4 regions of the Pseudomonas sp. HN2 genome follow, and region 3 is predicted to be linked to each of the others. Evidence: predicted binding sites of a transcription regulator. Region 3 holds the regulator's gene; each other region holds the start of a gene.
The links. Region 3 encodes FliA, which starts transcription of late flagellar genes. Its sites were predicted from a motif close to CTAAAGTTTNNNNNNNNNNNGCCGNTAA; they were not measured.

Region 1 (7,604 bases), 3.0 Mb from region 3:
TACTTCAGGTGTTCGATCATGGCGTTTCGCCCTCTCACGGCCAGAGCACCCGCCGTCCTGTTACGCGAAGCCAGGCCGCTCAAAGCCATCCTCGGCCATGCCCAGCGCCTTGAGCATTTGCAGCGCCTGCTCGAAAGCCAGCTGCAACCGGCCGCCCGCGAGCATTGCCGGGTGGCCAAGTGGCGCGAAGGCGAACTGTCGCTGGTGGTCACTGACGGTCACTGGGCCACGCGCCTGCGCTACCAGCAAAAACGCCTGCAACGGCAGCTGCAATTGTTCGAAGAGTTCGCCAGCCTGACGCGGATCAAATTCAGTGTGCGCCCGCCGATCGTCCAGCATCGGGCGACTGGGCACACGATGGATTTGTCGAGCAGCGCGGCGGAGACGATTCAGTCGACGGCCGACGGGATCAGCGATCCGGGATTGCGCGCGGCGCTGGAGCGGTTGGCGGCGCATGCCAAGGGTAAAGCCTGAAGCAAAATCAAAAGATCGCAGCCTTCGGCAGCTCCTACAGAATGAATGCATTTCAACTGTAGATACCGTCTTGAGCCTTACCGGGCAAGCGCAAGTTTCGGGTCATATGGCAGTCCTGACTTGAGCACTCCGTAAACGAAGTGCAGCAGCTTGCGCATTGCTGCGCAGATGATCTGCTTGGGAGCCTTGCCGTTGGCTTCCAAGCGTTCTTTCATCGCCTTGATCGCCTTATTGTGTTTCAGCGCCACCATGCCAGGCATGTAGAGGCCTGCACGCAGCCGTGCTGACCCTACTCTTGAGATCAGGGTATGACCTTTGAGCTTTCCTGATTCCTGCAGCTTTGGATTGAGCCCCGCAGCAGCGACCAGTTGGCGAGGGTCACTGTATTTGCGCAAGTCACCCAGTTCGGCCAGCAATCGTTCAAGCGTTTTTTGTCCGATGCCGTCGATGGTTACGATCAGATTCCGCATCTGACGCATATCCGGGTCGTCATCGATGTGTTTTTTGATCGCCTTATGCGTTTCCACGATCTCTTTTTCGATATGGCGCAGAACAGAGTTGATCGAGTCTTTGACCTTTTCGTCGGAAACGTCCAGACGATTAAGCTCCATTTGTTCCATTTCCTGAAGGTCATCCAGGCGGCGCACCATTGCTTTCAACTGGCGGTATTTCAGCGGCTCAGGCGCCCATGGGTGAAGTTTTTGATCCTTTTCCCGGGCAAAGTCGGCGATCAGTTTGGCATCACTTTTATCAGTCTTTATGCGGCGCAGTTCGCTGTCAGCGTACGCTTTGGTCGTAGCCGGGTTCACGACGCAGACCCGGAAGCCTTTGTTGTAAACGAACTCCGCGAGCTCCAAGTGGTAGACGCTCGTGGCTTCCATCACGATCAGGGCCGAACGCTCGGCGTTTTTTTCTAGCCACGCCTCAAACTCTTTAAAGCCCTTTGGGTCGTTGGCCAGCTTGGCCTTGGTTTTGTGCTTGCCGTTGGGCAGGTGTGTAGCGATATCAAAGGTGTTCTTTGCGATGTCGACGCCAACGAAACCAGACATGATCGTTTCTCCACTTGTTCCCTGTTGCGATCATCACTTCACTCTGTCCAACCTTGCGAATGCGGGCTCTCGCCGGAGGCGGGCCCAAGATACCGTGCGAACTGTACGAGTGAGTGTGGAGGGCTGGAGCACGATCTACGTCACAGGCAAAAAGCCTAAGGAGCTGCGCGGCTTCCAAGTCCCTCCCTCGATGATCAGTCGAGAACTATCGCTCCTGGCGGAGCGCTAGTCGAGATACAAGGAGCTGCCGAAGGCTGCGATCTTTGCTTTTAGCGGCGCTTGCTGCCGCCGAGCAGCGACCCCATCAACCCGCGCACCAACTGCTTGCCGAGGTTATTGGCCGCCTGGCGCATCGCCGATTTCAGCGCCTGCCCTGCCGCCGTGCCGAGGAATTCGCCCGCGCGATCAGCGAGGCTTGGCTCTTCAGCCTGTTTACCTGCAGGCGTTTCGGCCTCAGGCGCCAGCCCTTTGCGGCCCATCAGGATTTCATAGGCCGACTCACGATCGATCGGCTTGTCATAGCGACCCCTGAACGGCGAGCCGGCGATCAGCATGGTGCGTTCGGTTTCGGTCAACGGCCCGATCCGCGATTGCGGCGGCGCCACCAGCACGCGCTGGACCATTTCCGGCGTGCCCTTGTCGGTCAACGTGCCCACCAGCGCCTCGCCAATGCCCAGTTCGGTCAGCACCGACAGGCTGTCGAACGCCGGATTCGGCCGGAAACCGTCCGCCACGGCGCGCAGGGATTTCTGCTCTTTCGCGGTAAATGCGCGCAGACCATGCTGAATGCGCAAGCCCAACTGCGCCAGCACATCGTCCGGCAGATCCGCCGGCGATTGGGTGACAAAGTAAACCCCCACACCTTTGGATCGGATCAAACGCACCACTTGCTCCAGACGCTCCTGCAAAGCCTTGGGCGTGTCGCCGAAGAGCAAATGCGCCTCGTCGAAAAACAGCGCCAGCAGCGGCTTTTCGGCGTCGCCGCGTTCGGGCAGTTGCTCGAACAACTCGGCCAGCAGCCACAGCAGGAACGTTGCGTAAACCTTCGGCGCCTCGTGCACCAGCCGGCTGGCGTCGAGCAGATGGATGCGGCCACGGCCATCCGCCCCCGGTTGCAGAATGTCCTCGAGTTGCAGCGCCGGCTCACCGAACAGCGCTTCGGCGCCCTGCTGTTCCAGCGTCGCCAAGCGGCGTAACAGTGCCTGGCTGGAACCGGTGGTCATCAGCGCCGCGTCTTCGCCGAGCAACTGCGGGTTGTCCTTGAGGTGATTGAGCAGCGCTTTCAGATCCTTGAGATCCAGCAGCAACAGCCCTTCGCGATCCGCCACTTTGAAGGCCGCGTAAAGCGCCGACTGCTGACTGTCGGTCAGCTCGAGCAGGCTGCCGATCAGCAACGGGCCCATTTCGCTCAGGGTGGTGCGCAGCGGATGACCGGATTCACCGTGGATGTCCCACAGCGTGACGGGATAAGCCTGAGGCGTGTGACCGAGCCACGGCATGCCGGCAATGCGCTCGGCCACTTTGCCCTGCGGGTTGCCAGCGGCGCCGAGGCCGCACAGGTCGCCCTTGATGTCGGCGGCGAACACCGCCACGCCAGCATCGCTGAACGCTTCGGCCAGGCGCTGCAACGTCACGGTTTTACCGGTGCCGGTGGCGCCGGCGATCAGTCCGTGGCGGTTGGCCAGGCGCATGGCCTGAGCAATGGGTTGCGCGGCCGGATCAGCGCCGATAACGAGTTGCAAGGAGTCAGGCATTTTCTCACCCAATGGTTAATCTTTGATGACACATGGCCGATACATAAATTGGACAGACCCGTCAGAAATTCGGGTCGGACATTTCCCTAAGGAGAGCCGGAAATTTCAGTTTTTCAACCTTGCCCATAGTGCGCGCCCCTATCAAAGCACGCCCAGGACATTAAGACCTTAGCGGAACCCCAAGCCATGAACAAAAACCTGCGCTTCAGCCATAAGATTTTGCTTGCCGCCGCCCTCATCGTCATTGCCGCTTTCGCCTCGTTCACGTTGTACAACGATTGGCTGCAGCGCAATGCGATCCGCGATGATCTCAATAACTACCTCAATGAAATGGGCGAGGTCACTGCCGGCAATATCCAGACCTGGCTCAGCGGGCGCATCTTGCTGATCGAGAACGCCGCGCAGAACATCGCCATCAACCCGGAACCTGCCACGGTCGCCAGTCTGCTGGAGCAGAAAAGCCTGACCTCGACGTTCATGGCCACCTACCTGGGCGATGCCACCGGGCATTTCACCATCCGCCCGGACGTGAAGATGCCGGACGGTTTCGATCCGCGCGTACGCCCTTGGTATAAAGGTGCCGAAAGCAGCAGTACGTCGACCCTGACCGAACCCTACATCGATGCCGCCACCGGCCAGTTGATCATCTCCATCGCCACCGCGTCGAAAAAGGCCGGGCAGAGCGTCGGCGTGGTCGGCGGCGATCTCAGCCTGCAATCGCTGGTCGATACCCTCGCCGCGCGGGATTTCGACGGGATGGGCTATGTGTTCCTGGTCAGCGCCGACGGCAAGATCCTCGTCCACCCGGACAAGGCTCTGGTGATGAAATCGCTCAAGGAAGCCTACCCGCAGGACACCCCGCGCATCAGCAGCGACTTCAGTGAAGTGACGGTGGATGGCAAAACCCGCATTGTCACGTTCGCTCCGATCAAAGGCCTGCCGTCGGTGAACTGGTACATCGGTCTGTCGATCGACAAGGATCAGGCCTACGCGATGCTCAGCGAATTCCGCACCTCGGCGGTGATCGCGACCATTATTGCCGTGGCGATCATCATTGCCCTGCTCGGCATGCTCATCCGTCTGCTGATCCAGCCGCTGCACGTGATGACCCGCGCCATGGAAGACATCGCCGACGGTGAAGGTGACCTGACCAAACGTCTGAACATCGTCAATAACGATGAATTCGGCATTCTCGGCACCGCGTTCAACCGTTTCGTCGAGCGTATTCACGGCTCGATCCGCGAAGTGTCCTCAGCCACCGGCCAGGTCAATGAGGTTGCCCTGCGCGTCGTTGCTGCGTCGAACTCGTCGATGTACAACTCCGACCAGCAAGCCTCGCGCACCAGCAGCGTCGCTGCCGCGATCAATCAGCTCGGCGCCGCCGCGCAGGAAATTGCCCGCAATGCCGCGCAAGCTTCGAATCAGGCCAGTGACGCACGGGGTCTGGCCGAGGATGGCCAGCAAGTGGTCGAGCGCAGCATCAAGGCGATGAATCAATTGTCGAGCATGCTCAGCGCGTCGAGCACCAACATCGAGTCGCTGAACAGCAAGACCGTCAACATCGGTCAGATTCTCGAAGTGATCACCAGCATTTCCCAGCAGACCAACCTGCTCGCGCTCAACGCTGCCATCGAGGCGGCACGTGCGGGTGAGGCAGGTCGCGGCTTTGCGGTGGTGGCCGACGAAGTGCGCAACCTCGCGCACCGCACTCAGGAATCGGCGCAACAGGTGCAGACCATGATCGAGGAGCTGCAGGTCGGCGCCCGGGAATCGGTGAGCACCATGAGCGACAGTCAGCGCCACAGCCAGGACAGCGTGGAGATCGCCAATCTCGCCGGCGAACGCCTGAACAGCGTGACCTTGCGCATTGGTGAGATCGACGGGATGAACCAGTCGGTGGCGACCGCGACTGAAGAGCAGACTGCGGTGGTCGAGTCGATCAACGTCGACATTACCGAGATCAATACACTGAACCAGGAAGGCGTGGAAAACCTGCAGGCGACCTTGCGCGCGTGCTCGGATCTGGAGCAGCAGGCTTCGCGTCTCAAGCAACTGGTGGGCAGCTTCCGCATTTAAGATCAAAAGCCTAACCCCCTCACCCCAGCCCTCCGGAAACGTCGGACCGCCCCCAAGGGGGCGAGGGGGAAAGGGAGCAGATCTTCAAGCTTTTCAATGCCTGTGTTCGACCGGATATCGCAGGACATCGCAACAATCCCAAACACCCCGATCAATTCCCTCTCCCTCCGGGAGAGGGCTAGGGTGAGGGGCGCGCAATCCCGACCGAACATCTATTCTGGATAACGGTCAACCAAGGGAGAACAACACAGCGGAGGGTTGCTCACCGTGCATATCGCCGACATCACCATGTTCTACGCCCCGGCCAGCGGAGGCGTGCGTACTTACCTGGATGCCAAACACCGTCGCCTCGGCGACCGCAACGCCATTCGTCACAGCCTGCTGATCCCCGGCGCACGACTGGGTGAACATGACGGCATTTACACGGTTCCAGCGCCCGCCCTGCCCTTCGGCAAAGGCTATCGCTTCCCGCTGCGCCTGGCGCCGTGGCGCAATGTCTTGCAGGATTTGCAGCCGGACCTGATCGAAGTCGGCGATCCCTACCTCACCGCGTGGGCGGCGCTGGATGCCCGGCGGCAGCTGGATGTGCCGGTGATCGGCTTTTATCACTCGGATCTACCGCTGCTGGCGGGCAATCGCATGGGCCATTGGGTCACGCCGAATGTCGAGGCCTACGTCACCCGTCTCTATGGCAATTTCGACCGGGTGCTTGCGCCGAGCCAGGTCATGGCCGACAAGCTCACCGGGCTTGGCGTGCGCAATGTTCATGTGCAGCCGCTCGGCGTCGATCTGCACACCTTCCATCCTGACGCCCGCGACCCCGGCCTGCGTGCCGAACTGGGCATTGCCGAAGACACCCGCCTGCTGATCTTCGCCGGGCGCGGTTCCAAGGAAAAAAACCTGCCGGTGCTGCTCAAGTGCATGCAACGCCTAGGCCCGCGCTATCACCTGCTGCTGGTCGGCTCGTCGATGCCCGCTGCGGTGCCGGACAACGTCAGCGTCATCGACGAGTTCTGCCCGGCGCCAAAAGTCGCGCGGCTGATGGCCAGCGCCGATGCGCTGCTGCATGCCGGTGATCAGGAAACCTTCGGGCTGGTCATCCTTGAAGCCATGGCTTGCGGCATTCCCGTGGTGGCCGTCGCCGCCGGAGCGTTTGAAGAAATCGTCAACGATTCCTGCGGCCTGCTCTGCGCGCCGAACAATCCGCAAGCCATGGCCAATGCTGTGCGCGAACTGTTCAGTCGTGGCTGTGATCGACTCGGCCGCCAGGCACGCCAACATGTCGAGCGGCACTACGCTTGGGATACCGTGGTCGACAGCCTGCTCAGCCACTACCACGCGGTGCTTGGCCATACGCTGCCACGGGTGGCCAATGGCTGAGCAAATGAAAACGGTTTGTCTGGTGTTGCATGATGTGGCGCCCTCGACCTGGGCGGATTACCAGCCCTTCGTCGAGGCCGTCGATGCGTTGGGCAATGTACCGATGACGTGGCTGGTGGTCCCGGATTTCCATCGCCACGATGCCCTCGATGCCAACCCGGCGTTTCGGCAAGTGCTCGATGCCAGGGTTGCCAGAGGCGATGAACTGGCGCTGCACGGTTACTACCACGACGATCAGGAACCCATGCCGAACACCCCGCGCGACTGGTTCATGCGTCGGGTCTACACCCATGAAGGCGAGTTCTATCGCCTGTCCCGCGAAGCCGCCCTCGCCCGCCTGCACGCCGGGCTGGAAATTTTTCAGCGCTACGACTGGCCAGTGCACGGCTTCGTCGCCCCGGCCTGGCTGATGAGCGCCGGCACCCGCCAAGCCTTGCGTCAACTGCCGCTCAGCTACACCAGCGATCCCCAGCATCTTTATCGCTTGCCCGACTTCAGCGCTATCGATGCACCCGGACTGGTGTGGAGTGCGCGTAGCGCGTGGCGGCGCGGATTGTCGAAAATCGTCAGCGACCAACGTCAACAGCGCTGGCGCGAGGCACCAGTGATTCGCCTCGGCCTGCATCCCGTCGACATGCGCCATCGTTTCTCTCGAGATTATTGGTTACGCACACTGGAACGCCTGCTGGCAGACGGACGCGTGCCGCTGACCAAGATCGACTGGCTCGCCCGACAGTACGGTCAACTGGAACGCGCAGCATGAAGCGCAGCCTGTTGTTGCTGATCGGCCTGCTCGCCGCGGTGCTGATACCGGTGCTGCTTGGCGGCGGCGAAACCTGGGCACGCCTGCGCAGTTTTCCGCTGAACTGGC
Region 2 (7,604 bases), 1.9 Mb from region 3:
TGGCCAGATCGTCGGCCTCGAAGCGCTGGTGCGCTGGCGCCATGGGGAACGCGGTCTGCTGCCGCCGAGCGAATTCGTGCCACTGGCCGAACAAAGCGGATTGATCGTGCCGCTGGGTTACTGGGTGATTGCCCGGGCACTGCGGGATATGCAGGCTTTGCGCGAGCAGGGTCTGCCGCCGCTGCACATGGCGATCAACCTGTCGTTCCGGCAGTTTCAGGACAGCCAGTTGCTGCCGACGCTCAGTCGTCTGATTGCCGAGCGTGGCGTGGAAGCACAGTGGCTGGAGTTCGAACTGACCGAAACCGCGGTGATGCGGCGCAGCGATCTGGTCAAGCAGACCATGGACGCGCTCGGCCGCCTCGGCGTGCGCTTCTCGCTGGACGATTTCGGCACCGGTTTTTCTTCGTTCGTGCACCTCAACAGCCTGCCGATCACTTTGCTGAAGATCGACAAGAGTTTTGTCGGCGGCATGGAACAGCGCGAAGAGAACCGCAAACTGGTGCACGCGATGATCAACCTCGCGCACAACCTGCACCTGGAAGTGGTTGCGGAAGGGGTCGAGACGCCGGAGCAGTTGGACTTGTTGCGCGGGTTCGGTTGCGATCAGGTGCAGGGTTATCTGATCAGCCGGCCGTTGCCGCTGGAGGAGCTGGTGGAATACCTGACGTCGGGATCGAGCCAGCAGCCGGCTCTGGAAATCGTCGGCTGATCACCACCCCCTGTAGGAGTGAGCCTGCTCGCGATAGCTTTTCAACAGTCAACATTTGCATTGACTGATATACCGTAATCGCGAGCAGGCTCACTCCTACAGAGGACCTCATTCGGCCTGGGGGATGTTAAAACCTTGAGCTTGCGGCTCGCGCCGAATCATCCGCTGCATCTTCCATTCAAACCCCAGCGTCAGGCTCACTGCCGCGCACGCCAACCCCAGCGCCAGTCCCCACCAGACACCGGTCGGCCCCCAATTGAGGTGGAAAGCCATCCACCACGCCGCCGGCGCGCCGATCAGCCAATAGCAAGCCAGGCCGACCAGGAATGTGGTCTTGGCATCCTTGAGCCCGCGGATACAGCCCATGGCAATCGTCTGCGTGCCGTCGAACAACTCGAACCACGCCGCTACTGCCAGCAGGCTCACCGCCAGACGGATCACCTCGGCAAACGCCGGGTCGTTATGGTCGAGGAACAGGCCGACCAACTGGTTCGGCCACAGCCAGAACACCAGGGCAAAGCCGAGCATCACTACCGCGCCGAAGGCAATGCCGACACGGCCGGACATCCGCGCATCAACCAGTTGCCCGGCGCCATAGTGCTGGCCGACGCGCATGGTGATGGCATAGGACATCCCGGCCGGAACCATGAACGCCACCGAAACGATCTGCAGAGCGATTTGGTGCGCGCCCATTTGCGTGCTGCCCATGGTGCCCATGCACAGTGCAGCGAAAGCGAACAACCCGACCTCCACCGCATAGGTGCCGCCAATCGGCAGGCCCAGGCGCCAGAGTTCTTTCAGGTATTGCCGGTTCGGCCGCGACAGACCGACGCGTAACGGATAAGCGTTATAGGCCGGATGCCGGCGAATGTGCCAGGCCAGCGCCAGTGCCATGCAGTTGGCGACAATCGCCGTGACCAGACCGATGCCGGTCAGACCCAGGTGCGGCAGGCCGAACATGCCGGTGATCAGCGCGTAGTTGAGCAGGAAATTGGCCACCGTGCCGGCGAGGCTGATCACCATCACTGGCGTCGCCCGGCCAATCGCACTGGTGAAACCGCGCAGGGCCATGAAGCTCAGATAACCCGGCAAGGCGAAGGGCAGGGCGATGAGGAATTGCCCGGCGGCGTTGACGTTGGTTTCGGTCTGGCCAAACAGCAGCAACACGGGTTTGAGGTTCCACAACAGCAGCCCGGCGCCGAGCGCCATCAGCCAGGCCAGCCACAGTCCGGCCTGTGTCAGGCGCGCGGCACCGATGATGTCGCCGGCGCCCTGACGGATCGCCACCAGTGTGCCGACCGCTGCAATCACGCCGATGCAGAAAATCGACACGAACGAATAGCTGGCCGCACCGAGGCCGCCACCGGCCAGCGCTTCTGGACTCAAGCGCGCCATCATCAGGGTGTCGGTCAGCACCATCAGCATGTGCGCCAACTGCGAAGCAATCAGCGGCCCCGCCAGCCGCAGAATGGCCCAGAGTTCGGTACGCACAGGATGCCGCATGGTCATCACCACCCAAATATCAAAGGGAACAGAAGAGCGTCGATTCTCGGCGCTTGGCATGCGTTGCACAAAGGGATAAAAAGGATGGGTGGCATGATTAATACTCATCCTGAAACGTCTCGGCCGAACCGGCTGCATCCCGCTACTGGAGCTTTGTGTATGTCCCGACGCCTTCCGCCCCTGTATGCCCTGCGTGCATTCGAAGCGGCAGCGCGACACAGCTCGTTCACCCGCGCGGCGGAAGAATTGTCGATTACCCAGAGCGCGGTCAGTCGGCACATGCGTACCCTCGAAGAACATTTCGCCTGCCGGCTGTTTCATCGCAGCGGCCGCAACTTGCAACTGACCGAATCGGCCCGGCTGCTGTTGCCCGGTATCCGCGAAGGCTTTGCCGCCCTCGAGCGCGCCTGCAACACCTTGCGCGCCGAGGACGACATCCTGCGCATGAAGGCACCCTCAACCCTGACCATGCGTTGGTTGCTGGCGCGGCTGAGCCGCTTCCGCCACTTGCAGCCGGGCAATGAGGTGCAACTGACGAGCGCGTGGATGGACATTGATTCGGTGGATTTCAACAATGAGCCGTTCGATTGCGCCGTGTTGCTCAGCGACGGGCATTTCCCGCCGGACTGGGAGGCGAGCCTGCTGTTTCCCGAAGAATTGATCCCGGTTGGCGCGCCGAACCTTCTCAATGATCAGCCCTGGGACGTGGCGCGCCTGGGCAGCGCCGAACTGTTGCATCCGACCCCGGATCGCCGAGACTGGCGCAGTTGGCTGGAGCGCATGGGGTTATCCGATCAGGTCTCGCTCAAGGGCGGTCAGGTGTTCGACACCCTCGAACTGGGCATGATCGCGGCGGCGCGCGGCTACGGTGTGTCCATGGGTGATTTGCTGATGGTTGCCGAAGACGTCGCGCAAGGGCGCTTGAGTCTGCCGTGGCCGACAGCGGTTGCCAGTGGTCTTGATTATTACCTGGTGTGGCCAAGAACCCGCCCGGGAGGTGAACGTTTGCGCCGCCTCAGCGACTTTCTTCAGAGCGAAGTCCGCGCCATGCAACTCCCGGCAGTGACACGCTTGAGCTGAAACGTTCGAGCCGGCACAATGCCACCACTGCGCCATACCCACGCAATGCGCTCAAGTATTCGGTTTTACCGCCGACTACGAGCATGTGGAACCGTCGTGCCGGTTTCGCGCTACCCCCATTATTAGAATATTTTCCGGGCAATTACCGCGATCAAGGAGGATTCGGTGGCTCGGCCAGGAGCTGTTCATGTCTCAACCTCGTGCTCGGATCGCCTCGCAGTTGGGCCTTGCCCTCGCTGTAATACTGGCGATAGTCATCAGCGGCAGTACGGTGTTCGCCTTGCGTTCGCTGGATTCCGCCAACCTCGCCACCCGTGAAGAGCATCTGGCCAGTGAGGCCCGGCTGCTGGCCGATCAACTGAGTACCTTCCACGGTACGCTGCGCGAAAGCACCCTGCGCTTGAGCGGTCTGTTCGAAAAACGCTTCGGCAGTGGCCTGAGTGTGCACCCCGATCAGCCAGTGACCGTGGCCGGCGTGCAGACCCCGGGCCTGCACCTGGGCAACGAGGTGCTGAACAACAACTTCAAGGAAGTTGACGAGTTCAAGCAGATGACCGCCGGCGTGGCCACGGTATTCGTGCGCAGCGGCGAAGACTTCATTCGCGTCAGCACCAACGTCAGCAAGCAGGACGGCACCCGTGCCATCGGCACCGTGCTCGATCATGCCAACCCGGCCTACGCAAAGTTGATGGCAGGGCAGAGTTATGTCGGCCGCTCGCTGTTGTTCGAGCGCTACTACATGTCGCAGTACACCCCGGTGCGCGACGCGGGCGGCAAGATCATCGCCGTGCTGTACGTCGGCTTCGACTACACCGACGCGCAGAACGCGCAGTTCGCCAATCTCAAGCGCTTCCGCATCGGCCAGACCGGCTCGCTGGCCCTGCTCGACGAGCAGAACAAATGGCTGGTGCCGATTGCCGGCGTAGAAGCGCTGGATCAAGCCGTGCCGACCATCAATAACCTGGTGAAAACCCCGGGCAAGGGCGAGTTCTGGAGCGACAAGGGAGAAGACTTCTACAGCATCGCCGTGCCGTTTGAAGGTGGCCCGTGGTCGGTGGTCGCGAGCATGCCGAAAGCCGAGATCCGCGCGGTGACCTGGAGCGTCGGTACGCAACTGGCGATCGGCAGCCTGCTGGCGATGTTGCTCGCGGTCGGTTCCGTGGTCTGGCTGTTGCGCAGCAAGCTTGCGCCACTGGGCGATCTGGTGCGTCAGGCCGAGGCCTTGGGTGCCGGTGATCTGAGCGTGCGTCTGAACGTATCGAGCCACGACGAAATCGGTCAGCTGTCCCGCGCGTTCAACCAGATGAGCCAGGCGCTGTCGACCATGGTCGAGCACATCCGCCGCGCCTCGGAAGAGGTCAACAGTCGCGCGCAGGCATTGTCCGGTTTGTCCGGTGGTGCTTATGAAGGCATGGAGCAGCAGTCGGGCGAAATCACCAGCATGGCCGGCGCGGTGGAAGAGTTCAGTGCGACGTCGCTGAACATCGCTGACAACATGGGCGCGACTCAGCGCCTGGCACAGGAAAACGCCCAGCAAACACAGATTGGTCGCAGCTCGATGGAAGAAGCGTCGTCGTCGCTGGAGCAGATTGCCGGTGCGCTGAACAGCACCGCCACGGTGATCAACACCCTCGGCCAGCGCTCCCAGGAAATCGGCGGCATTGTTGGCGTGATCACTTCGATCGCCGAGCAGACCAACCTGTTGGCGCTCAACGCTGCGATCGAAGCCGCCCGTGCCGGTGAACAGGGCCGCGGTTTTGCCGTGGTGGCGGACGAAGTGCGCAGCCTCGCCTCGCGTACCCGTCAGGCCACCGACGAAATCTCCAGCATGATTCACAGCATCCAGCAGGAGACCGGCAACGCGATCAGCACCATGGAGCAGGGCAATGTGCTGATGCAGGAAGGCCTGTCGCGTAACGCCAATGTCGCTTCGGCACTGGCACGGATCGATGAGCAGAGCCGTTCGGCAGGCCAGCAGTTTGCTGCTATCACCACCGCCACTCAGGAGCAAAGCAGCACCGCGACGTTGCTGAGCAGCAATCTGCAGAGCATTGCCATGGCCAACAGTGAGCAGCGTGAGGTGGTTTCCAACCTGGCCATCACCGCTAAAGAGCTGGAGAAACTGGCGGCGGATCTGCGATCCGAGGTTGATCGCTTCCGTTGATGTGTCTTTGAAATTGCCATCGCGAGCAGGCTCGCTCCCACAGTTTTCGGTGTGACTCACAAATGTTGTGAAAGCCCGATGTCCCTGTGGGAGCGAGCCTGCTCGCGAATGCTTTTCTCCAACAGCTTCTTTGCACTTGCTGAAACGTTTCCGCAGCGCTATAAAAATGGCACAACTCCAATAAAGGCTGCTGCCATGACTCCGCTCAAACTCCTCGTCGCTCTCGGCGCATTCTCTGCCGCTTCCCACGCCATGGCCTGGGACTATGTCCTGCTCGACGCCAACACCCCGGCAAAAAACTGGACGATCACCAGTGAACAGCTCGGTGTAAAAACCACCAAGCCGTTTTCCGTGACCCTGCGCACCCTGCACGGCGGTCGTCAGGAGGGCGTCAGCATCGTCGATATCGATAACGGCACGATGAAGCTTTCGGTGGTGCCGACCCGTGGCATGAACGTGTTGCAAGCCTCGGTGGGCGACGTGCGCATGGGCTGGGATTCGCCGGTCAAGGACGTGGTCAACCCGGCGTTCATCGAGCTCAACGGTCGCGGTGGCCTGGGCTGGCTGGAAGGCTTCAATGAACTGGTCACCCGTTGCGGTTACGAGTGGGTAGGCCATCCCGGCATGGACAACGGCGAACTGCTGACCCTGCATGGTCGCGCCGCCAATATCCCGGCCAGCACCGTCACTCTGCACATCGATGAAAAACCGCCGTATGCCATCACGCTGCGTGGCGAGCTGAAAGAGCAGGCATTCAAGAAAGTCGATTTCTCGGTAGCAACCGAACTGGTCACCGAACCGGGCAGCGCAAGCTTCGTCCTCAACGATACCCTGACCAATAACGGCGACTATGCGAAGGAATATCAGGCGCTGTATCACAGCAATTTCAGTACGCCGTTTCTTGAGCAGGGCGCGAAGTTTGCTGCGCCGGTGAAGCAGGTATCGCCGTTCAACGACAAGGCCAAGGGTGATCTGCCCGACTGGCAGACGTACCGCGCACCGACCAGGGACTACGACGAAACGGTCTACAACGTTGTGCCATATGCGGACGCGAAGGGCGATACCCTGACCGTGCTGCACAACAAGGCCGGTAGCCTCGGCGTGGCGGTTGGCTTCAATACCCAGCAGTTGCCAGTGTTCTCGCTGTGGAAAAACACCGACACCCAAGGGCAGGGCTACGTCACCGGGCTGGAGCCTGGGACGAGTTTTTCCTATAACCGTCGCTATCAGCGGCCGTTGAATCTGGTGCCGACCATTGCGCCGAAAGAACACAAACAGTTCCAGATCAGCTACAGCCTGCTGGCCGATAAAGCTGCGGTGGATAACGCCCTGAAGCGTGTGACCGATATTCAGGCCGGGCGCGACACCGAAGTGCGCCAGACACCGCTGGTTGATCTGACTGAGCATTAAGGTGTCGCCGGCCGGTATTGCAGTGCCTCCGCCAGATGCTCGCGGGTAATCGCATCGGCCTGCTCAAGATCCGCCAGTGTGCGCGCGACCTTGAGCAGGCGATGCGCCGAGCGCAGCGACAGGATCAGTCGCTCGCAGGCCCCTTCCAGCCATCTCTCATCGGCTGTGGATAACTTGCAGTGACGCTTCAACCCCGGCAGATCGAGAAACGCATTGGCGCAGCCTTGGCGTTTTTGCTGGCGCTCCCGCGCTTCGGCCACCAACGCCGCAGCGCTGGCGCTGTCCTCCCCGGGCTTGGCTGCCGGATTCAATGCTGTTGCTTCACGCGCCACGGTCAGGTGCAGATCGATACGATCCAGCAGCGGCCCCGACAATTTGTTGCGATAGCGCTGCACCATGTCCGGTGTGCACGAGCATTTGCCGCTCGGTTCGCCAAGATATCCACAGGGACACGGATTCATCGCTGCCACCAGCTGAAAGCGCGCCGGGAAACGCACGCGATCCTTGGCCCGAGCGATGACGATATGCCCGGACTCCAAGGGCTCGCGGAGCACCTCGAGAACCTTGCGATCAAACTCCGGCAATTCATCGAGAAACAGCACGCCGTGATGGGCCAGGGTGATTTCACCAGGTTGCGGTTTTGAACTGCCACCGACCAGTGCCGGCCCGGAAGCGGAGTGGTGCGGTTGGCGAAAGGGGCGCTGCGGCCAGTGAGTCAGAGGCACACCGCTGGCG
Region 3 (7,604 bases):
CGCGAGATGCTGTGGACTTTCTCGCACAGCAACTGCTTGACCTTCTCGGGGTTGCGCGAGATGTCTTCAAAATTCTTCGGCAGGAAATCCACCGCGCCGGCGTCCAGCGCATCCAGGGTCACCCGGGCGCCTTCGTGCGTCAGCGAGGAGAACATCAACACCGGGGTCGGGCAGCGCTGCATGATGTGCCGCACCGCCGTGATGCCGTCCATCATCGGCATCTCGTAGTCCATGGTGATCACGTCAGGCTTGAGGGCCATGGCCTGATCGATCGCCTCTTTACCGTTGGTGGCCGTGCCGACCACCTGGATGCTCGGATCCGCCGAAAGAATTTCCGAGACGCGGCGGCGGAAAAAACCCGAATCGTCCACCACCAGGACTTTGACTGCCATAAACACTCCATTAGGTGCAGCGGCGCGTCATCGCGCCGCCGTCCCGGATTCAAATACGCTTTGTGGCGTAACGCTTGAGCATGCTTGGAACATCGAGAATCAGCGCAATGCGGCCGTCACCGGTGATGGTGGCGCCGGACATGCCCGGAGTGCCCTGGAGCATTTTGCCCAATGGCTTGATGACCACTTCTTCCTGGCCGACCAGTTGATCGACGACGAAGCCGATCCGCTGAGTGCCCACCGAAAGAATCACCACATGGCCTTCGCGCTGCTCTTCGTGAGCGGCGGAGCTGACCAGCCAGCGCTTGAGGTAGAACAATGGCAGCGCCTTGTCGCGCACGATCACCACTTCCTGACCGTCGACGACATTGGTGGTCGACAGGTCGAGGTGGAAGATTTCGTTGACGTTGACCAGCGGGAACGCGAACGCCTGATTGCCGAGCATGACCATCAGCGTCGGCATGATCGCCAGCGTCAGCGGCACCTTGATGACGATCTTCGAGCCCTGGCCCTTGGTCGAGTAGATGTTGATCGAACCGTTGAGCTGGGAAATCTTGGTCTTGACCACGTCCATGCCGACACCACGGCCGGACACGTCGGAGATCTCGGTCTTGGTCGAGAAACCCGGGGCGAAAATCAGGTTGTAGCACTCGGTATCGCTCAGGCGATCGGCTGCGTCCTTGTCCATCACACCGCGTTTTACCGCGATCGAACGCAGGACGTTCGGGTCCATGCCTTTGCCGTCGTCGGAGATCGACAGCAGGATGTGGTCGCCTTCCTGCTCGGCCGCCAGCACCACGCGACCGCCACGGGCCTTGCCCGACGCTTCACGTTCTTCCGGCGACTCGATGCCGTGGTCGACAGCGTTGCGCACCAAGTGGACCAGCGGGTCGGCCAGAGCCTCGACAAGGTTTTTGTCGAGGTCGGTTTCTTCACCCACCAGTTCCAGGTTGATCTCTTTCTTCAGTTGCCGCGCGAGGTCGCGAACCAGACGCGGGAAGCGCCCGAAGACCTTCTTGATCGGCTGCATCCGCGTCTTCATCACGGCGGTCTGCAGGTCAGCGGTGACCACGTCGAGGTTCGACACGGCCTTGGACATGGCTTCGTCGCCGCTGTTGAGGCCCAGGCGCACCAGACGGTTACGCACCAGCACCAGCTCGCCGACCATGTTCATGATCTCGTCGAGCCGCGCGGTGTCGACGCGCACGGTAGTTTCTGCTTCGCTGGCCGGTTTTTCTGCCGGTGCAGCGGCTGGCGCGCGGGCCGGAGCCGGAGCAGCAGCGGCGGCCGGTTTCGGCGCCTCGGCTTTCGGTTCAGGCTTGGCCGCAGGTTTCGGCGCAGCAGCGGCGGCCGGAGCTTTCGCGGCTGGCGTGGCGACGCTTGATGCGGAGCCGGCAGTCGCCGCAGCGGCGTCAAACTTGCCTTTGCCGTGCAATTCGTCGAGCAGCGATTCGAATTCGTGATCGCTGATCAGGTCGCTACCGGCCGCAGCGGCGGCCGGTGCAGCAGGGGCTGCCGGCGCCGAAGCGATCGCCGATTCCAGCGCGTCTACGGCGAAGTTGCCCTTGCCGTGCAACTGATCGAGCAGCGCTTCGAATTCGTCGTCGGTGATGTCCGAGCTGTCGCCCGCAGCAGGCGCGGCCGGAGCCGCTGCTGCTGGCGCCGGAGCGACTGCATCGACAGCGAACTGGCCTTTGCCGTGCAGTTGATCGAGCAGCGATTCAAATTCGGCGTCGGTGATTTCATCGCTGGCCGCCGTGTCGGCAACCGGCGCGGATGCCACAGGAGCGGCCGGGGCCTCGGCTTGCGCCTTGACGGCATTCAGCGAGTCCAGCAGTTGTTCGAATTCGTTGTCGGTGATGTCTTCCGATGCGCTTTCGGCGACCGGTTCTTCGACCACTTCCACCGGTGCGGCCACGGCTTCATCCGCCGATTGCGGCTCGGCCAGACGCGCCAGCGCGGCCAGCAGTTCCGGCGTGGCGGCGGTGATCGGTGCGCGCTCACGGACTTCGCTGAACATGCTGTTCACCGCGTCCAGTGCTTCGAGCACAACGTCCATCAGTTCTGCATCAACGCGACGCTCACCCTTACGGAGGATGTCGAACACGTTTTCGGCGATGTGACAGCACTCCACCAGCTCATTGAGCTGAAGGAAGCCGGCGCCCCCTTTTACAGTGTGGAAACCGCGAAAAATTGCATTGAGCAGATCTGCATCATCCGGGCGGCTTTCCAGCTCGACCAGTTGTTCGGACAGTTGCTCAAGAATCTCGCCGGCCTCAACCAGGAAATCCTGAAGGATCTCTTCATCGGCGCCGAAGCTCATTAATGGGGTGCTCCTAACAGGTCTAAAAACCTAACTTCAAAATCCAAGGCTGGATAGCAAATCGTCCACATCGTCCTGACCGGACACAACGTCTTCTCGTTTATCGGCATGAATCTGCGGACCTTCACCCTGCGAGAGATGTTTTTGTGGATCTTTTTCGGCGAGCATTGCGGCGCGGTCATGTTCGATGCCCGCGAAGCGGTCGACCTGACTGGCCATGAGCACGAGTTTGAGCAGATTGCTTTCGACTTCGGTGACCAGTTGGGTCACGCGCTTGATCACCTGACCGGTGAGGTCCTGGTAATCCTGAGCCAGCAGGATGTCGTTGAGATTGCTCGACACCGCACGGTTGTCCGTGCTGCTGCGTGACAGAAAACCGTCGACCCGGCGCGCCAGTTCGCGGAACTCTTCAGCCCCGACCTCGCGACGCATGAAGCGACCCCAATCGGCACTCAACGTCTGCGCTTCATCAGCCAGACTGTTGACCACCGGCGTGGCGCTTTCCACCAGATCCATGGTGCGGTTGGCCGCGGCTTCCGTCAGCTTGACCACGTAGCCCAGGCGTTCGGTCGCGTCGGTGATTTGCGACACTTCCTCGGCCTGCGGCATGTGCGGATCGATCTGGAAATTGACGATCGCACTGTGCAGTTCACGTGTGAGCTTGCCCACTTCCTGATACAGGCCGCGGTCACGGGTCTGATTGAGCTCATGGATCAGTTGCACCGCGTCGCCGAACCTGCCTTTTTCAAGGCTTTCGACCAGTTCGACCGCGTGTTTTTTCAGGGTCGATTCAAAATCGCCCTGTGAAGATTCGTTATGCTCCATAGCTCCCCCGCGCATTCATCAGCCGATGCGTTCGAAAATCTTCTCGATTTTGTCTTTCAACGCTTGAGCCGTGAAAGGTTTGACCACGTAACCGTTCACACCGGCCTGTGCGGCCTCGATGATCTGCTCGCGCTTGGCTTCGGCAGTCACCATCAACACCGGGAGGTGCTTGAGTTTTTCATCGGCACGCACGTGACGCAGCAGGTCGATACCGGTCATGCCCGGCATGTTCCAGTCCGTTACCAGAAAGTCGATGCTGCCGCTGTTGAGCACCGGAATGGCAGTGGTGCCATCGTCGGCCTCGACGGTGTTGGTGAACCCAAGATCGCGCAGCAGGTTCTTGATGATCCGCCGCATCGTTGAGAAGTCATCAACGATGAGGATTTTCATGTCTTTGTTCAATTCGACCTCCAAGCAGTCTTAAACGCGCCCAGCACCTGGACGCGCCACTTCAATCAATCGGCGCAGCACTTAAAGTTTGTCTGGAGCACAACGGATCGAGACCGGCGCCGCTCATCACCGCACCAGCCTCGTTTCGCAGTGTCCCCACACTGCCTTCAGCGCGCTCGCCACTCCCCCAAACGCCCCCGCAAGCGGGCCGCGCACTGGCTGTGTAACTGGCTGACCCGCGATTCACTGACGCCAAGGACCTCACCGATTTCCTTGAGGTTCAGCTCTTCGTCGTAGTACAGCGCCAACACCAGTCGCTCACGCTCCGGCAAATTGGCAATCGCGTCCGCCAGCGCCGCCTGGAAGCGTTCATCTTCCAGATCGCGTGACGGCTCCATATGCGCACTGGCGCCATCCTCGTGCAGCCCTTCGTGTTCGCCGTCCTGCAACAGGTCGTCGAAACTGAACAGGCGACTGCCCAAGGTGTCATTCAGAATCCCGTAGTAATCGTCGAGACTCAATTGGAGTTCGGCCGCAACCTCGTGATCTTTAGCGTCACGGCCGGTTTTAGCTTCAATCGAGCGAATTGCGTCGCTGACCATCCGGGTATTGCGGTGAACCGAGCGTGGCGCCCAGTCCCCTTTGCGCACTTCGTCGAGCATCGCGCCGCGGATTCGAATGCCCGCGTACGTTTCGAAACTGGCGCCTTTGCTGGCGTCGTATTTGGTCGACACTTCGAGCAAACCGATCATCCCGGCCTGGATCAGGTCTTCGACCTGCACGCTGGCCGGCAGGCGTGCCAGCAAGTGATAGGCAATGCGCTTGACCAGTGGCGCGTAGCGCTCGATCAATTCGTATTGCGCGTCACGCGCCGACTTTTTGTAAAGATTCATGCCACTGGCGGTCATATCACAGGCCCTGCGGTTTGCTGCACGAGACGCTCGACGAAAAATTCCAGATGACCGCGCGGGTTGGCGGGCAGCGGCCAGGTGTCGACCTTCTGGGCGATGGCCTTGAAGGCCAGCGCGCACTTGGAACGGGGAAAGGCTTCGTAGACGGCGCGCTGCTTCTGCACCGCCTTGCGCACGCTTTCGTCGTACGGCACGGCGCCGACGTATTGTAGGGCGACGTCGAGGAAGCGATCCGTGACCTTGGTCAACTTGGCGAACAGGTTGCGCCCTTCCTGCGGGCTCTGCGCCATGTTGGCCAGCACGCGGAAGCGGTTCATGCCGTAGTCGCGATTGAGCAACTTGATCAGCGCGTAAGCGTCGGTGATCGAAGTCGGCTCGTCGCAGACCACCAGCAACACCTCTTGCGCGGCGCGAACGAAACTGACTACCGAGTCACCAATACCCGCAGCGGTGTCGATCACCAGCACGTCGAGATTGTCGCCGATGTCGCTGAACGCCTGGATCAGGCCGGCGTGTTGCGCCGGGCTCAGGTGCACCATGCTCTGCGTGCCGGAGGCCGCCGGCACGATGCGAATCCCGCCCGGGCCCTGCAACAGCACGTCGCGCAATTCGCAACGGCCTTCGATCACGTCAGCCAGTGTGCGCTTGGGCGTCAGCCCCAGCAGAACGTCGACGTTGGCCAGGCCCAGGTCGGCGTCCAGCAGCATGACCCGACGGCCAAGCTCTGCCAGCGCCAGCGACAAGTTCACTGACACGTTAGTCTTGCCGACGCCACCTTTGCCGCCGGTCACCGCGATCACCTGTACGGGATGCATGCTGCCCATGTTATTTCTTTACCTTGTCTTGCATAGACGGAGGCCACATTACTGGCTGCGCGTTCCCGATCGGAACAATGCGTGGCAGACCATCGATGTAGGTACAAAAACTGTTCATGATTACCTCAGCCAACCTGCTTGGTCGGGCTGTGATAGATATCAGCGAACATGTCAGCCATGGCTTCTTCGCTGGGTTCTTCCTGCATTTGCACGCTGACGGCGCGGCTGACCAGTTGATGACGGCGCGGCAGATGCAGATCATCCGGAATCCGTGGGCCATCGGTCAGGTACGCGACCGGCAATTCATGACTGATCGCCAGGCTCAACACTTCGCCGAGACTGGCCGTTTCATCCAGTTTAGTCAGGATGCAACCGGCCAGCCCGCAACGCTTGTAACTGTGATAAGCGGCGGTTAGAACCTGTTTCTGGCTGGTGGTTGCCAGTACCAGATAATTTTTCGAGCGAATGCCACGCCCGGCCAGACTCTCAAGCTGCATGCGCAACGCCGGATCACTGGCTTGCAGCCCGGCAGTATCGATCAAAACCACGCGTTTGCGTAGCAGTGGATCCAATGCCTGAACCAGCGACTGGCCCGGATCGACGTGGGTCACCGGCACGTTGAGAATGCGCCCGAGGGTTTTCAGTTGTTCCTGCGCGCCGATGCGGAAGCTGTCCATGCTCACCAGCGCAACGTTCTGCGCGCCGTACTTGAGCACATAACGCGCGGCAAGCTTGGCCAGCGTGGTGGTCTTGCCCATGCCGGCCGGGCCGACCATGGCAATCACACCGCCCTCTTCCAGCGGCTCGACTTCCGGTACGGCAATCATCCGCGCCAGATGCGCGAGCAGCATGCGCCAGGCCTGACGCGGCTCTTCGATATCGGTGATCAGCGCCAACAGATCACGCGACAGCGGGCCCGACAGGCCGATGCGCTGCAAACGGCGATACAGATTGGCCTGAGCCGGACGGCTGCCTTGCAGCTGATTCCAGGCCAGGGTGCCGAGCTGCACTTCCATCAGCTCGCGCAGGCTATTCAATTCAAAACGCATCGAATCCAGCGCACGCGGATCGACACCCGCCGAGGCCTGCGCAGGCGCTGCGGCCGGACGCGCCGGGGCAGCGTAGGTCGGCTCGCTCAGCGGCTCGGCAGCGGTCAGCGGCAGGCCTGCGGTCAATGGCAGCCCGGCGAACAATTGCTGATTGGTGTTGCCGTCGGCTTCGCCACGCAGGCTCAGTTCGGCCTGGGCGGTGACGATGCGCGACTGGGTCTTGCGCAGTTCGTCTTCGAGCTCCATGTTCGGAACCCGCGGCGCCAGCGCCGACAACTTGTAATCCAGTGCCGCCGTCAACTCGACGCCGCCGGCGATGCGGCGGTTGCCGATGATGGCGGCATCAGCGCCCAGCTCATCGCGAACCAGCTTCATGGCCTGACGCATATCGGCGGCGAAAAAACGCTTAACTTGCATAAACCACTACCTCAGCCGTTGGGCCCTACTGTCGCAACGATGGTCACTTGCTTGTTGTCCGGTACTTCCTGGTAGGCCAGCACATGCAGCCCAGGGACTGCGAGGCGGCCGAAGCGCGAGAGCATCGCGCGAATCGGGCCTGCTACCAGCAGGATCACCGGTTGGCCTTGCATTTCCTGCCGCTGGGCCGCTTCGATCAACGAACGTTGCAGCTTCTCGGCCATGCTTGGCTCCAGCAGAACGCCCTCTTCCGAGCCTTGTCCTGCCTTCTGCAGACTATTGAGCAATATCTGTTCCAACCTTGGTTCCAATGTGATCACAGGCAGCTCGGACTCAGTGCCTACAATGCTTTGGACGATGGCGCGGGATACGCCGACCCGCACAGCGGCGACCAGAGCGGCGGTATCTTGACTCTTGGCGGCGTTGTTAGCGATCGCTTCGGCGATGCTGCGAATGTCGCGCACCGGCACGTGTTCGGAGAG
Region 4 (7,604 bases), 1.2 Mb from region 3:
TGGGTGTGGCGTTCCGCGCCAAGCCACTGGTCAAGCAGTCGGCGAAGCAGGCGATTTCAACGCTGGGTCTCGATGGTGTGTTGTATCTGTTGGGCTTCCGCGATCGCGACGGGCAGCTTTGAGTTCTTGAGCGCCTGAACCGGCCCCTTCGCGAGCAGGCTCACTCCCACAGCAAACCTCATTCCAGTGTGGGAGCGAGCCTGCTCGCGAAGGCCGCGCCTCGGTCTAGAGCGAATTCCATAACGAATCGAAATCCTCTTCACCCCCGCCATTCTGCGCAGGATCCAGCGAGCGATAGGCGAACTGGTTGAAACTGTGGGTACTCGCCACCCGCCGATCCAGCCCGGCGCGGTGTTCCTCGCCTTGAGTGTTGATCAGCACTTTGTTGCCTTCCTGAAACGGCAGGCGCGGCGCCAGTACGGTGGCCGGCAAGTCGATCGCGCTGATCTCCGGCAGCAGCAAAGCGCGCAAGTAATGGCCGTGATCGTCCTTTGAACGCACCAGTTGCAGGCCGCACGGCTGGGCGTGTGGCGCGACCAGTTCGATGCCCATCTGCGTGCCGCTGCCGCGTACCTGGCGGATCCAGCGAATCACCGCAATGCTCCAGCCTCTGCTTTCGCTGTCCTGAATGCCGAGCATTTCCCCGGCCTGCAATTCGGCGGGCACCTCGCTCGGCCAGGCCAGGCAATAGCCGCCGGGGCTGTGGTTGATCACGGGCAAGGCGTAGGTCGGATAGTTCGGCGCGTTGCCGGGGCCTTCATCCTCGGCTAATTGGTCGTACTGGATTTCTTCGTACGGCAACAGCTCATCGTTACTCTGCGGTGCGGCGTCGAACGCCTGACTCCAGCTGTCCTTTTCGCCGTTGGCCACCACGCTGCTGAAATTTGCCGCGCGGGCACCGGGGTGTTTGAGCAATTCGCTGAACGTGCGCTCGCCGCCGAGGTAGAAGTGCAGGGCGCTCATGCCGACGCACACGGTCAATGTGCCTTGCCCGGCGCTGCGCTGGAAGCTGCGTTCGGCAGCCTGGCCCCAGGTGGCGTGCAGATGTTGCAGGGTATCGATGCTGAGGCCGGCGGAGACGGGTAAGGGTGTCGAGGTCGGCTGCTGCCGTAAATGCGTTTCGAGCTGCTTGACCAGCGGTTGTGGATCGAAGCCCAGCAGTCCGCTCTGTTGTTCGCTGCGAAACATCTTGCGGTAGCGTGGGCCAACATCCAGTTCCGGGCTGACCGCAAACAAACCGCCGTCTGCGCTGCCGGGATGCAGCTTGAGCAGGGCGCTCCATGGCTCGATCACCTCCGCCAGTCTGGCAATCTGGCTCTGGCGCAATTGATTGCAACGGGCACTGCCCAATAGCAGTGCGGCGATGTAGGTCTGCTCGACGCTCAGTTCGCTGGTCAAAAACGCCAGATCATCGCGCAGTCGCCGCTGCTGCAGCTGTAATTCAGAAGCGCTGCGATACAGCTGATGCAGTTCGAACCACACATGTTCGGGCGGCGAGCTGTACAGCTGCGTTGCGCGTACCAGTTGCGCCTTGAGAGCATGCGCGGCGCGTTGCAAGGCGGTGCTGACCAGCGTCGCGCGATCCTTGCTGTATTTCGGCAGGATGCGCAGGACGATCTGTTTATAGCCGATGGCCAGCTGACCCTGCAGCGCCTGGCAAAGGTTGCTGACCTTGCGCGAGCGCTCGTCGAGCATGATCGCCTGATGCAAAAAATGCCGTTCCAGATGCTGGCAGACGAAATACACCTCGGGCCGCAGCAACTCTAAAAGTTGCAGACGATTATCGCTGGGGGTGAGCAGCAGGTTGAGTTCGCCCAGGCCCTGATAGAGCAGGCGCGCGGTTTCGCCGATGTTGGCCTTGGGCAGGCCAGCGATCCAGCGCTTGAGGTCGCGCGGGCTGGTGTCGCAGAACGACAGGCGCGTTTGCGTAGGAGTCGGAGCGCGTAACTTGGGAGGGAAGAGGTTTTGGCTCATGAGCAAAACCATAGCAGCAATTGCCGCAGTTTGCGGAAGCAGCCTCGGCTGCTTCCGCGAACAGGATCACGCTTTTGGCAGTGCCAGACCCTGGCCCATCTGCACTGGCGAGCCGGCCACCAGCTCTTCGGCCCACTTCACCTGATCCGGGCCAAACAGCACGATCGCCGTCGAACCCAGCTTGAAACGCCCCAGTTCAGCGCCTTTCTCCAAGTGAATCGGTGCGCGCGCGGCTTCGTCGTAGCGGAAGGTTTTCAGCTCGCGCTTCGGTGGCGTGACCAGACCGGCCCACACGGTTTCGATCGAAGCGACAATCATCGCGCCGACCAGCACCACCGCCATCGGTCCGCGTTCGGTGTCGAAGATGCATGCCACGCGCTCGTTGCGGGCGAACAGCTCGGGAACGTTCTCGGCGGTGGTCTGATTCACCGAGAAGATCCGGCCCGGGATGTAGACCATTTCGCGCAGGGTGCCGGCCAGCGGCATGTGCACGCGGTGGTAGTCCTTCGGCGACAGGTAAATGGTGGCGAAGTCACCGCCCATGAATGGCGCGGCGTTGGCCGCATCACCGCCGAGCAATTCGAGCACGCTGAAACTGTGGCCCTTGGCCTGGAACACGCGACCGTGCTCGATCGGGCCGAGCTGGCTGACCGCGCCGTCGGCCGGGCTGAGGATCGCGCCCGGGGTTTCGTCCAGCGGACGCGCGCCGTCTTTCAGGGCACGGGTAAAGAATGCGTTGAAGTGCTCGTAAGCGGTCAGGTCTTCGACCAGCGCTTGCGACATGTCCACTTGATAACGCTTGGCGAACCATTGGGTGAAGGCATTCTTGAACCAGCGCACGCGGCATTCGGCGATGCAACCGGCCAGGCGCGACAGCAGGTGATGCGGCAGCAGGTATTGGCTGAGGATAAACAGACGCTCTTTCATTAGTTGTCCTTTAAAACCTTAAATCTCGACTGGCGTGTCAGGGTGGTTGCCCCATTCGCCCCATGAACCGGCGTAGCCCTTGACCCGCGGATAACCGAGGGATTTAGCCACCAGATAAGTGAAGCCCGACCGGTGATGGGTCTGGCAGTGGGTAATGATTTCCTTGTCCTTGGTGATCCCGAGGTTATCGAGGATCTGCGGCATGTCGGTGCGGATGCGCAACTGGCGTGCCTGATCCATGCCGGCGGTCCATTCGAAATTGACCGCGCCAGGAATATGGCCGCCCTTGGCTGCGAGAACTTTCTCGCCGGAATACTCCAGCGGCCCGCGCGCGTCCCAGATCGCCAGATCGGCCGCGCCGAGACGGCTTTGCAGGTATTCGCGGGTGGCGGTCGGTTCGTCGTGCAGGGTCAGCGAGACCGGGCCGCCGACGGCCGAGGGCACCTGGATCGACATCGGCATGCCGGCCGCCAGCCAGGCCGGCAGGCCACCGTCTATATAGTGGTACTTGTCGTGGCCGATGACGTCGAGCAACCAGATGAAGCGCCCGGCCCAACCGCCGCCTTCATCGTCATACACCACGTAGACCGCGTCCTTGCGATGGCCAAGCTCACCGAACAACGCTTGCAGATCGGCTTTCGCCGGCATCAGTCCCGGCGCCGGCGGTTGGCCGAGCTGGGTGCGTTTCGGGTCGACAAAACGTGCGCCGGGCAAGTGACCTTCGGCATACCGGGCAGGGCTGGTCAGGTCCACCAGAATCAGTTCCGGGGACTCCAGGCGCGGCAGCAGGTCGCTCGGCTCGATGACGAGCGGCAAGCCAGAGAAGTCAGACATGTGAGGTCTCCAGAGCACAAAGGGGAGGATTGTAGCGCAGGCTCATTGGCCACGGCTGCTAAAGCTGTGCAGGGCTTTTTCTATGCACTGCGCGGTTTTGCCGAAGGCTTGCACGGTGATGTCGGCAAACGGGCCGCCGCCCTGATCGGCGACGACGATCATGATCACCCGGCCGTTGTTGACCAGTGACCGCAGGAACAGATGCTCACCGCGAAACAGTGTGCGCAGGCTCGCGGGTAACAAGGCAGAGAACTGCGCGTTGTTCTCCGGCGTGATGCGCACCTGCGCCTGCTGCGCGAGCAGGCGTTGCAGGACCTTGCTCTGGCTGACGACAAAACTCAGCGCCGCCGCGTCTTTCGGCAAACCGGCGGTCTGGTGTACGCGCAGAGTCGAGTGTGTGCGATCAGCCATCAGAATCATCACCCGGCGCATGCCGCTGGCCACCAGTGCCTCGCGGGCAGCGACGGTCAGGCTCATCGCATTGGTGAAGCGACTGGGCTCGGCGAGCAGTTCGGCGCATTGCCGACGCCAATGGCTCAAATCTTCGACATTCGGTGCCGCTGCCGGCAGCATTCCGGCAGGCAAACGACGGCTGCCCCACGGCCAGATCAGCGAAACTGCCGGGTGCCACAGATCGGGCATTGCATGCTGACGTGCGCTGTTCGCCGCTTGCTGGTGCAACTGCTGCTGCACTTCGTCCATCGAGATTTGCAGGTACAGGCTGGTCAGGTACTGCCAGCGTTTGCTGTGCGGACTGTCCCAGGCCTGTTGCGCCGACAGCGCCAGGCCGTTGGCCAGCAGCACGGTATTCGCCGGTTGGTTGAGCCAGCGCCGTAGCGTCGGGTCATCGTCGAGGCGGTTCTGCTGGCGCAGCGGGTGTTCGCTGTCACGGGCGATGCGCAGCACTTTGACCAGTTCGCGTTGTTCGCTGAGCAGCAATTTGTAGCCTTGCTCGACCCAGATCGGCAGGTGCCAGGCATGCACCAAGGCCTCGGCAATCTTCAACAGGCGCACGCCGAACAACTGTTTTTCAACCACACGTGCCGATTCGCCCTTGTGGATCACCCGCAATTCCCACTCTTCGAGCAACTGGGGATAGGTCAGCGCCAACGGCCACAGCGGCGAGAGGAACAACAGGCTGCCCCAATGAATGTCCTGCCACAGCCGTGCCAGGCGACTGGCGAAAAAACCGTTGGCCTGTTGCGTCGCATGCTGGCTGATCAACTGCAATTGGCGCAGGGCCTTGGGGATCTGCATGTGCGCTTCGGCGGGCAGGCGCGCGAGCAGTTCTTCGGTACGGGCCAGGCCCAGGCGATTGATTGCCACCTCAAGATTTTCCGCCGGCGCAGCCATCGTGCCGTGGGTGTGACGATTGGCCTCACGGATGATGCTCAAGGCCAGCGCCGGGCTGTCCTGCATCAGGTCGGCGATGTCGCGCAGCGAGCTGCGGTTGTCGCGGATTGCCCGGCAGACTTTGTCGTGAGCCTCTTGCGGCACGGGCAGGCGGACGCTGTCGAGCAGCTTGACCCACGCCTGGAGGGTGGTCGGTTTTACCGATGGAATGTTCGTTTCATTAGCCATGTCTGGACGAGATCTTCACTGACTGTAGACGCGCCCGGCATGGGCTAAATTGGCTTTTCGCCTGAACTGGCTATAGTCTGGCGCAGTTTTGCCGATAAGTAGAAGAAGAGATTTTTTAACTTCCGAATATGACCTTGAACCCGACTTAAACAAGTACCTTCTACCTATGGCTAAAATTATCGGCATCATCGTCGTATTCGCGAGCGTGCTCGGCGGATACGTGCTCTCCCACGGCAAGATTGCCGCCCTGATCCAGCCCTTCGAGGTGATGATCATCGGCGGTGCGGCCCTCGGCGCTTTCCTCCAGGCCAACCCCGGTTACATGACGATGCACGTGCTCAAGAAATCCCTGAGCATGTTCGGTTCGCGCTTCACCCACACCTTCTACCTGGAAGTGCTCGGGCTGATCTACGAGATCCTCAACAAGAGCCGCCGCGAAGGCATGATGGCTATCGAGGGCGACATCGAAGATGCCGCCGCGAGCCCGATCTTCGCCAAGTACCCTGCCGTGCTCAAGGATGAACGCATGACCGCGTTCGTCTGCGATTACCTGCGCATCATGTCCTCCGGCAACATGGCCCCGCATGAACTGGAAGGCCTGTTCGACATGGAGCTGTACAGCCTCAAGGAAGACCTCGAACACCCATCGCACGCGGTCAACGGCATCGCCGACGGCATGCCCGGTTTCGGTATCGTCGCGGCGGTACTCGGTATTGTGGTGACCATGGCCTCGCTGGGCGAGGGCGACCAGGCGTCGATCGGTCTGCACGTGGGTGCGGCACTGGTCGGTACCTTCTTCGGTATTCTCGCGGCGTACGGTTTCTTCGGCCCGCTGGCGCATTCCCTGGCCCACGATGCCAAGGAAGAGCTGAACGTCTACGAAGCCATCAAGGCCTCGCTGGTGGCTTCGGCATCCGGCATGCCGCCGTCGCTGGCGGTCGAGTTCGGCCGCAAGGTTCTGTACCCGGCGCACCGTCCAAGCTTTGCCGAGCTGGAACAAGCGGTTCGCGGTCGTTAAGTTATGGAAAATAATCAGCCGATCATCGTCAAGCGCGTCAAGCGCATTGCCGCCGGGCACCACGGCGGGGCGTGGAAAATCGCCTTTGCCGACTTTGCCACGGCGATGATGGCGTTCTTTCTGGTGCTGTGGCTGCTGTCCACCGCTACACCGGAACAGAAGATCGCCATCGCCGGTTATTTCAAGGACCCGGTCGGCTTCTCCGAAAGCGGCACGCCGTACATCATCGATCTCGGTGGCACGCCGACCCTGGCGCCGGAAAATACCCTCAACCCGGAAGTGAAGTCGCAGCCGCAGCCTGACAAGGTCACGGTCGACACCGAACAGGTGGAAGGCATGGCCGAACAGGTCGAGAAGGAGCGTCTCGAGCTGCTGCTGCAAGAACTGCAGAACAAGGTCGACGAGAACCCGCAACTGCAGAAATTCAAGGATCAGATCCTCTTCGAAATCACGCCGAACGGCTTGCGCATCCAGATCATGGACGCTGAGAACCGGCCGATGTTCGACTCCGGTTCCGCGCGCCTGAAACCGTACTTCGAAGACATCCTGCTGGCCATGGCCGACACCATCAAAGCGGTGCCGAACAAGATCAGCATCAGTGGCCACACCGACGCCAAGCCATACATCGGCACTGGCGATTACGGCAACTGGGAACTCTCGGCCAACCGTGCCAACGCGGCTCGTCGTGCCTTGGTCGCCGGCAGCTATCCGGATGCGCAAGTGGCGCGTGTGGTGGGTTATGCCTCGTCGGCATTGTTCGACCGGGAAAACCCGTTCAACCCGGTGAACCGCCGGATCGACATTGTCGTGCTGACCAAAAAAGCCCAGGCGGCGATTGAAGGTGCGCAGGGTCCTGAGGCGGCGAAACCGGCGGATCAGGGGCAGAACGGTGCTGCTCCGGCAGCCCCGGTTGATCCGAACGCATTGCCGGCGGACAAGCAGCCAGTGCCGGCTCACGAGTTGCGCGAACGCTTGAATCTGTTCGATGACGCCGCGCCGAAGCCGGCTGAGCCGGGTGGGGCTGCGCCAGCGCCGAAGCAATGATTGAAAAAGAAACCGACAGTGATGTCGGTTTTTTTTGGGCTGATTTTCGGCTTTGTATTTGGTGCGTTGCCAAGAGCAACCCCCTCACCCCAGCCCTCTCCCCCAAACGGGCGAGGGGGAAAGGGAGCCGATTTGTGTGCTTTTCGAATTCGAGTTCGACTCAGTATTTCAGGTCGGCGTACTTGGAACATTCACCTCGGTCAGTCCCCTCTCCCTCCGGGAGAAG

Region 1: LIS66_RS20820 (methyl-accepting chemotaxis protein) is a predicted target of FliA. The motif match lies at 3,293-3,320, and genes of this name have one in related genera.
Region 2: LIS66_RS26130 (methyl-accepting chemotaxis protein) is a predicted target of FliA. The motif match lies at 3,346-3,373, and genes of this name have one in related genera.
Region 4: motA (flagellar motor stator protein MotA) is a predicted target of FliA. The motif match lies at 5,387-5,414, and genes of this name have one in related genera.

What each region holds. Positions count from the first base shown of each region.
Region 1 is NZ_CP085885.1:4,690,164-4,697,767, forward strand. Features, by position in the region: gene LIS66_RS20805 (DUF721 domain-containing protein) at 19-474, shown strand; gene LIS66_RS20810 (IS110 family transposase) at 552-1,523, opposite strand; gene LIS66_RS20815 (helicase HerA-like domain-containing protein) at 1,793-3,277, opposite strand; gene LIS66_RS20820 (methyl-accepting chemotaxis protein) at 3,464-5,353, shown strand; gene LIS66_RS20825 (glycosyltransferase family 4 protein) at 5,642-6,733, shown strand; gene LIS66_RS20830 (DUF2334 domain-containing protein) at 6,738-7,496, shown strand; gene LIS66_RS20835 (lysylphosphatidylglycerol synthase transmembrane domain-containing protein) at 7,493-7,604, shown strand, end outside.
Region 2 is NZ_CP085885.1:5,856,846-5,864,449, reverse strand. Features, by position in the region: gene LIS66_RS26145 (putative bifunctional diguanylate cyclase/phosphodiesterase) at 1-712, shown strand, start outside; gene LIS66_RS26140 (NorM family multidrug efflux MATE transporter) at 821-2,215, opposite strand; gene LIS66_RS26135 (LysR substrate-binding domain-containing protein) at 2,375-3,295, shown strand; gene LIS66_RS26130 (methyl-accepting chemotaxis protein) at 3,483-5,459, shown strand; gene LIS66_RS26125 (aldose 1-epimerase family protein) at 5,655-6,869, shown strand; gene LIS66_RS26120 (YifB family Mg chelatase-like AAA ATPase) at 6,866-7,604, opposite strand, start outside.
Region 3 is NZ_CP085885.1:1,723,487-1,731,090, reverse strand. Features, by position in the region: gene LIS66_RS07600 (protein-glutamate methylesterase/protein-glutamine glutaminase) at 1-392, opposite strand, end outside; gene LIS66_RS07595 (chemotaxis protein CheA) at 442-2,715, opposite strand; gene LIS66_RS07590 (protein phosphatase CheZ) at 2,752-3,540, opposite strand; gene LIS66_RS07585 (chemotaxis response regulator CheY) at 3,559-3,930, opposite strand; gene fliA (RNA polymerase sigma factor FliA) at 4,098-4,838, opposite strand; gene fleN (flagellar synthesis regulator FleN) at 4,835-5,665, opposite strand; gene flhF (flagellar biosynthesis protein FlhF) at 5,782-7,122, opposite strand; gene flhA (flagellar biosynthesis protein FlhA) at 7,134-7,604, opposite strand, start outside.
Region 4 is NZ_CP085885.1:570,541-578,144, forward strand. Features, by position in the region: gene serB (phosphoserine phosphatase SerB) at 1-122, shown strand, start outside; gene LIS66_RS02445 (hypothetical protein) at 226-1,974, opposite strand; gene asd (archaetidylserine decarboxylase) at 2,041-2,901, opposite strand; gene rhdA (thiosulfate sulfurtransferase) at 2,920-3,735, opposite strand; gene LIS66_RS02460 (HDOD domain-containing protein) at 3,778-5,316, opposite strand; gene motA (flagellar motor stator protein MotA) at 5,483-6,334, shown strand; gene motB (flagellar motor protein MotB) at 6,338-7,378, shown strand.